One region of the Rhodoplanes azumiensis genome, then DNA from elsewhere that is predicted to be linked to it. Evidence: predicted binding sites of a transcription regulator. Region 1 holds the regulator's gene; the other holds the start of a gene.
What was found. The regulator LexA, encoded in region 1, represses DNA repair genes until DNA is damaged. The targets are predictions, from matches to a motif close to TGTTCNNNNTGTGTTCNG.
Positions count from the first base shown of each region.

Region 2: a site for LexA is predicted at 1,706-1,723, ahead of ACFSOX_RS20750 (PA0069 family radical SAM protein). Genes of this name have one in related genera too.

Region 1 covers NZ_JBHUIW010000012.1:42,816-46,222, reverse strand. The annotation lists gene uvrA (excinuclease ABC subunit UvrA) at 1-1,344, opposite strand, end outside; gene lexA (transcriptional repressor LexA) at 1,852-2,568, opposite strand; gene ACFSOX_RS11870 (molybdopterin molybdotransferase MoeA) at 2,812-3,407, opposite strand, start outside.
Region 2 covers NZ_JBHUIW010000031.1:3,902-7,308, forward strand. The annotation lists gene ACFSOX_RS20740 (bifunctional helix-turn-helix transcriptional regulator/GNAT family N-acetyltransferase) at 1-952, opposite strand, end outside; gene ACFSOX_RS20745 (glycosyltransferase) at 1,015-1,599, opposite strand; gene ACFSOX_RS20750 (PA0069 family radical SAM protein) at 1,747-2,988, shown strand; gene ACFSOX_RS20755 (ribonuclease HII) at 3,150-3,407, shown strand, end outside.

The sequences.
Region 1 (3,407 bases):
GGCCTCGGGCTTGAGGCGGTGGCCGTCACACGATGCGCACGGGATGGCCGTGAAGTACTTCGAGATCTCCTCGCGCGCCCACTCGCTGTCGGTCTCGCGCCAACGCCGCTCCAGATTGTTGACCACGCCCTCGAACGGCTTGTGGGTCGTGTAGGCCCGCATGCCGTCGTCGTAGACGAACTTGATCTCGTCCTCGCCGGAGCCGAACAGGATCGCGTCCTGGGCGCGTTTCGGCAGATCCTTCCACGGCGTGTCGAGCGTGAAGCGGTAGTGCTTGGCGAGCGCCTCCAGCGTCTGCCCGTAATAAGGCGACGACGACTTCGCCCACGGCGCGACGGCCCCGCGCTTGAGCGACACGCCGCGGTCCGGCACCACGAGATCCGGGTCGATCTTCTGGTCGAGGCCGAGGCCGCCACAGGCCGGGCAGGCGCCGTGCGGCGAGTTGAACGAGAACAGCCGCGGCTCGATCTCGGAGATCGTGAAGCCCGACACCGGGCAGGCGAATTTCTCGGAGAAGATCAGGCGCTCCGGCCCGCTCTGGTCGTGGATCTTGGCGGTCCTCTTGGCCGCCGCGGTGGCCGCGGTGTCGTCCGCGAACTCCACCACGGCGATGCCGTCGGCGAGCTTCAGCGCGGTCTCGAAGGATTCGGCGAGCCTCGTCGCGATGTCGGGACGTACGACGATGCGGTCCACCACCACGTCGATGTCGTGCTTGAACTTCTTGTCGAGCGCCGGCGCCGAGGCGATCTCGTGGAAGGCGCCGTCGATCTTGACCCGCTGGAACCCCTTCTTGAGGAGCTCGGCCAGCTCCTTCTTGTACTCGCCCTTGCGGCCGCGCACGAGCGGCGCCAGCAGATAGAGCCGCGTCCCCTCCGGCAGCGCCATCACCCGGTCGACCATCTGGGACACGGTCTGGCTCTCGATCGGGAGACCGGTCGCCGGCGAGTAGGGCACGCCGACGCGCGCCCACAGGAGACGCATGTAGTCGTAGATCTCGGTGACGGTGCCGACCGTCGAGCGCGGGTTCTTGGAGGTGGTCTTCTGCTCGATCGAGATGGCGGGGGAGAGGCCGTCGATCTGGTCGACGTCCGGCTTCTGCATCATCTCGAGGAACTGGCGCGCATAGGCCGACAGCGACTCGACGTAGCGGCGCTGGCCCTCGGCATAGATGGTGTCGAAGGCGAGCGAGGATTTGCCCGAGCCCGACAGGCCGGTGAAGACGACGAGCTTGTCGCGCGGCAGGTCGACGTCGACGTTCTTCAGATTGTGCTCGCGCGCCCCCCGGATGGAGATCAACCGCCCGTCGGGGCGGCGGGAGCGCGACGTCTCGCTTCGATCGGTCATACGGAGTCCAGACAACGGCGTGCGGTCACGAATCTTGCGGTCACGGGCCTTGCGGTCACGGGCCTTGCGGTCATGGTCCGAGTCAGGGTCCAAGTCACGGTCCGAGTCACGGTCCGAGTCACGGCTCGGCCGCGGGTCGGCGGGCGGCCGCGGCGGGCTCGGAACGTAGAAAGAACGCCGGGCGAGCACCAGCGAAAAGCGCGCTCCCGGCGGTCCCCGGCACCCTGCCGACGGCTTTGCGGTACGATCATGGCACGCGGGCCGGATCACCGCGCCGGCGCGGATCCATGGTGGTGGCCGCCGGGGCCGGTGCCCCCGGTGCCCCAACTCGCGCCGGCGTTCGGCGCGCCCGTGCCGCACCACCGCCGCGACGCACCCGAGGCGGCCGCCCACGGCCCATCTCGACATGCGGACGCGAGCGTCCGCATGGGCACGGATCGGCACGGGACGCCCCGGCGGACGATGCGGGCCTCCGCGTCGCGGCCGGCGCGGCCGGCGCAGGGCGGCTCAGTACCGCCGCATCAGGCCGACGAGCTTGCCCTGGATGCGCACCCGGTTGGGGGGAAGGATGCGCACCTCGTAGGAGGCGTTGGCGGGCTCCAGCGCGATCGAGGCGCCGCGGCGGCGGAAGCGCTTGAGCGTCGCCTCCTCCTCGTCGACCAGGGCGACGACGATGTCGCCCGTGTCGGCGTTCTCGGAGCGGCGGATCAGGGCGATGTCGCCGTCGAGGATGCCGGCGTCGATCATCGAATCGCCACGCACCTCGAGGGCGAAATGGTCGCCGGCGCTCAACAGCTCGGGCGGCACGTTGACGATCGAGCTCTTGGTCTGGATCGCCTCGATGGGGGTGCCGGCGGCGATCCGGCCCATCACCGGCACGGCGATCGGGCGGGCCGTGTCCTCGTCCTGCGGCTGCGGGGCGGGCGGGCGAACCCGGCCGAGATTGCCTTCGATGACGCTCGGCGTGAAGCCGCGGGCGCGGCCGCCCGCCATGACGCCGTGGCCGACCGATTCGGGCAGCTTGATCACCTCGATGGCGCGCGCCCGGTTGGGCAGGCGGCGGATGAAGCCGCGCTCCTCCAGGGCCGTGATCAGGCGGTGGATGCCGGACTTGGAGCGCAGGTCGAGCGCGTCCTTCATCTCGTCGAAGGACGGCGGCACGCCGCTTTCCTTCAGGCGTTCGTGGATGAACCGCAACAGCTCGAACTGCTTCCGCGTCAACATGCGTCGTCCCCCGGGGCTTGCTCAGGCAGTGCAACGCAGCCGCCTAAACAAATCATGAACATACCCTATCTGTTCGGCATGTGTTCCGCAACCTTTTAATGCCGGCCGGGGGAATCGACAGGTCACGGCGAATGTTGGTTAGCCCTAAGGCCTGGTTCAGGCGAGCAAAACCGTGCACCCGGGGGAACGCGAGCGCTGCGCCGGCCGATCGACCGTGTCCGATCGGCGCGGCGGCGCGGCCGGTCAGGCCGGCAGACGAATCACGCGGCAGGGGCCGCCGGCCGTGACGGCGGGCGCGTGCGGCGGCCGCATCAGCAGCCCGTCGGCGAGGCCGAGCGGGGCGAGCAGCGAGGAGTCCTGGTCCGTCACCGGCGTCGCGACGAGGCGGCCCTCGGCGTCGGTCGAGAGCGTCGCGCGCAGAAAATCGGCGCGCTCGTCGTTGGCCTTCAGGTCGGCGCCGGCGACCGCCGGCTCGTCCGCGATCGCGAGGTCGGCGCGGCCCTGCAGACGGCGCAGCAGCGGCACCAGAAACAGGACCGCGGTGACGAAGGCGGACACCGGATTGCCGGGCAGCCCGAGCACGTGGATGTCGCCCAGCCGTCCGCTCATCAGCGGCCGGCCGGGCCGCATGGCGATCTTCCAGAAGGCGAGCTGCATGCCCTCGGCCGCGAGCGCCGACTGGACGAGGTCGTAGTCGCCGACCGAGGCGCCGCCGGTCGTCACCAGCACGTCGACGTTTTCGGCGCGGGCGCGGCGGATCGCCGCGACGGTGTCGTCCAGCCGGTCCGGCACGATGCCGAGATCGAGCGTGTCGGCGCCCTCGTGGCGGGCCAGCGCCG
Region 2 (3,407 bases), on a different contig from region 1:
CGAACACGCAGTGCGGCTCCTGTTTCACCAGCCCGAAGCCGAGCGACGCATAGAGGCCGCGCGCCTCGACCAGGATGCTCTGCGTCCACAGCGTGATTTTCGCGTAACCGCGCGCGCGTGCGAAATCGATGCAGGCCTCGACCAGGCGGCGGCCGAGGCCGAGGCCGCGGGCCTCCGGCACGACCAGGATCAGCCGCAGCTTGGCGACGCCGTCGCCGCCGTTCACCAGGACCGCGCTGCCGACCGGCACGCCGTCGCGCTCGGCGATGAAGCAGACCTCACGCGCCGCGTCGAAGCTGCGCAGGAACTCCGCGACGATCTCGGCGACCAGAGTCTCGAAGCCTGTGCCCCAGCCGTATTCGGCGGCGTAGCAGCGCGCGTGGCTCGCCAGCACGAAGCCCATGTCGCCGGCGCGGTGGGGCCGCAGCAGAACGGCCGGCGGCGCCTCGCCTTGCGTCACCAGGGTCTCGATGGTGCGCATCGCCGCCACGAGGCGTTGCTGCGCCTCCTCGGGCAGCGTCGTCAGCAACGCGGCGACCTGGTCCTCGGCGCGGCGGACCAGATCCGCGAAGGCCGCGGCACCGTCCGCCGTCAGCGACAACAGGCTCTGCCGCGCGTCCTGCGCCGAGGGGCGCCGGACGACCAGACCGGCCGCCTCGAACTTCTTCAGGATGCGGCTGAGATAGCCGTGGTCGAGGCCGAGCGTCGCAGCGACCGCGGTCGCCGTGGTGCCGGGCACCGCCGTGCCGGCTCGATCGGCGACCGGCGTTCCGGCGTTGGCGAGCTCGTAGATCACCCGCGCCTCGGTGAGCGAGAACGGCGTGTCGACGAGCCCGTCCTGGAGCAGCCCGAGGCTTCGGGTGTAGGCGCGGTTGAAGCGCCGCACGGCGTCGAGCCGGGCGGCCGGCGGCCGTGAGGTCGCGAGGGCGGGTTCGGGAGATGCAAGCGACATGACGTGACGATCCGGCAGGCGGGCTGGGACACAGTCACGCATATCGTTGACAAAGTCAACTATCAGCCGGGCAACTCTGCCCCCGTGATCCCGCTGCGCAGCCGAATCAACCGTCGCCGGCCGATCCGGCCGAGCAGCGCGGCCTCCGGCGCGTCGCCGTCCGGGTGACCGCCGAGCGTGTCGTAGAAGCGCCGGCCGATCAGCAGGCCCTGGTCCGGCGACGGCTGCCGCCGCACCGCCTCGCGCAGCAGCGCCATGGCCTGGCCGCCGAGCGACGGGCTCGCCCCGGCCGGCTCGGTGCGGAACACGGCGCCCATGTCGAGCCTGCCGTGCCGCTCCAGATCCTCGACGACCCGGATCGCCTCCTCGGCCCAGGCCGGGTCGGGCATCGCGCCGGGCCGCAGGAACATCAGCCACGACGCCCGCGCCGCAGCGGCGGCGGCGCGCAGCCGCGCCGCCAGCGGGGCGCTCGACACCAGCGTGGTGCAGCCGGCGATCTCGGCCACCTTGGTGGTCTCGTCCTGCGAGCCGGCGTCGGCGACGATCACCTCGCGCACCGCGCCGGCCACGGCCGCGCCGACCAGCACGGCGAGCGTGCGTACCAGCGCCCGCTCGCAATCGCGGGTCGGAATGACGACGCTCAGCATGACCCTCGTGCCCTTTGTCCGGCACCCACTATACGGACGCGCCACCGGAATTTCGATCGCTTCGCGACACTTTCCGCACCCGGGTGTGGCAACCATCACGGTTAATTGTTCTTGTTATGTTCTCTTTCGCGGCTTATAGTCCTCTCCATGAGCGCAGCATCCGCCCTTCGCCGCCGGCCCGATCCGGCCCGCATCGACGCCCGCCTGGGCGCCGAGGCCGCCCTCCGTCAGGTCCATCCGAGCCAGGGTCATCCGAGCCAGGTCCATCCGAGCCAGGCCCATGCGGATCAGGTCCATCCGAGCGGCCTCCCCGGTCCCAGCGCCGTCGCCGCCGAGCGTCGGCGCGGCCGCGGGGCGGTCACCAACGCGTCCGGCCGCTTCGAGCCGGTCGCTCGCGTCGCCTTCGACGACGGCTGGGAGAGCCTGGAGGCGCTGCCGCCCTTCGCCACCACGGTGACCACCGACACGGCCCGCAAGGTGATCACCCGCAACGAATCGCCCGACATCTCGTTCGACCGCTCGATCAACCCGTATCGCGGCTGCGAGCACGGCTGCGTCTACTGCTTCGCCCGGCCGACCCACGCCTATCTGGGCCTGTCGCCCGGGCTCGACTTCGAATCGAAGCTGTTCATGAAGCCGGACGCGCCCGAGCTCCTGGAGCGCGAGCTCGCCGCCAAGGGCTACGTGCCGAAGACCATCGCGATCGGCACCAACACCGACCCGTATCAGCCGATCGAGCGCAAGACCGGGCTGATGCGGCGCATCCTGGAGGTGCTGGAGAACGCCGGGCACCCGGTCGGCATCGTCACCAAGTCGGATCTGATCCTTCGAGATCTCGACATTCTCGCGCGGATGGCCGAGCGCAAGCTCGTCCGCGTCGCCCTGTCGGTCACGACGCTGGATGCAAAGCTGTCGCGCCTGATGGAGCCGCGGGCGCCGACGCCGGCGCGCCGGCTCGCGGCGCTGCGCGGCCTCGCCGCGGCCGGCGTGCCGGCCACCGTGATGGTGGCGCCGCTGGTGCCGGCCATCAACGACACCGAGATCGAGCGCATCCTCGACGCCGCCGCGGCGGCCGGCGCCGAGGGCGCCGGCTACGTGCTGCTGCGGCTGCCGCGCGAGGTACGCGACATTTTTCGCGAATGGCTGGTGACGCATTTCCCCGACCGCGAGCGGCACGTCTTCACGCTGATCCGCCAGATGCGCGGCGGCAAGGACTACGACGCCGAGTTCGGCCGGCGCATGACCGGCTCCGGCCCCTATGCCTGGATGCTCGGCCGCCGCTTCGAGAAGGCCTGCGACCGCCTCGGCCTCAACCTGCGGCGCACCGCCCTGACGGTCGAGCACTTCGTGCCGTCGGCCCGGAAAACCGCGCAGCTCGAGCTGTTCTGAGAGGCGGCGGGTGCGCGGCCCGCATCACCGGACTGCCGTGCCGGGAATCATGGTCGTCGAACGACCGCGCGGCGATCTCCGGCTGTCGAGCTGCGGGACACCGCCTCCGGCCCGGGTGTCGTGCTTGCGATTCCGCGCATGCTCCGCCACCTTCGCGGCCCATGAGTCGCCGTCCCGCTCCCCGGTCCGCCGATCCGGCCCCGCCGCGCCTGCCGCTCGACGACGGGCCGGTGCGGCCGAGCTTCGAGCGCGAGCGCCGGGCGCACCGGCGCGGCCTGTGGCCGGTCGCCGGCTGCGACGAGGCCGGCCGTGGCCCGCTCGCCGGGCCCGTGGTGGCGGCCGCCGTCATCCTCGACCCGAAGCGCATCCCGCGCGGCCTCGACGACTCCAAGAAGCTCACGGCCGAGCGCCGCGCCGTG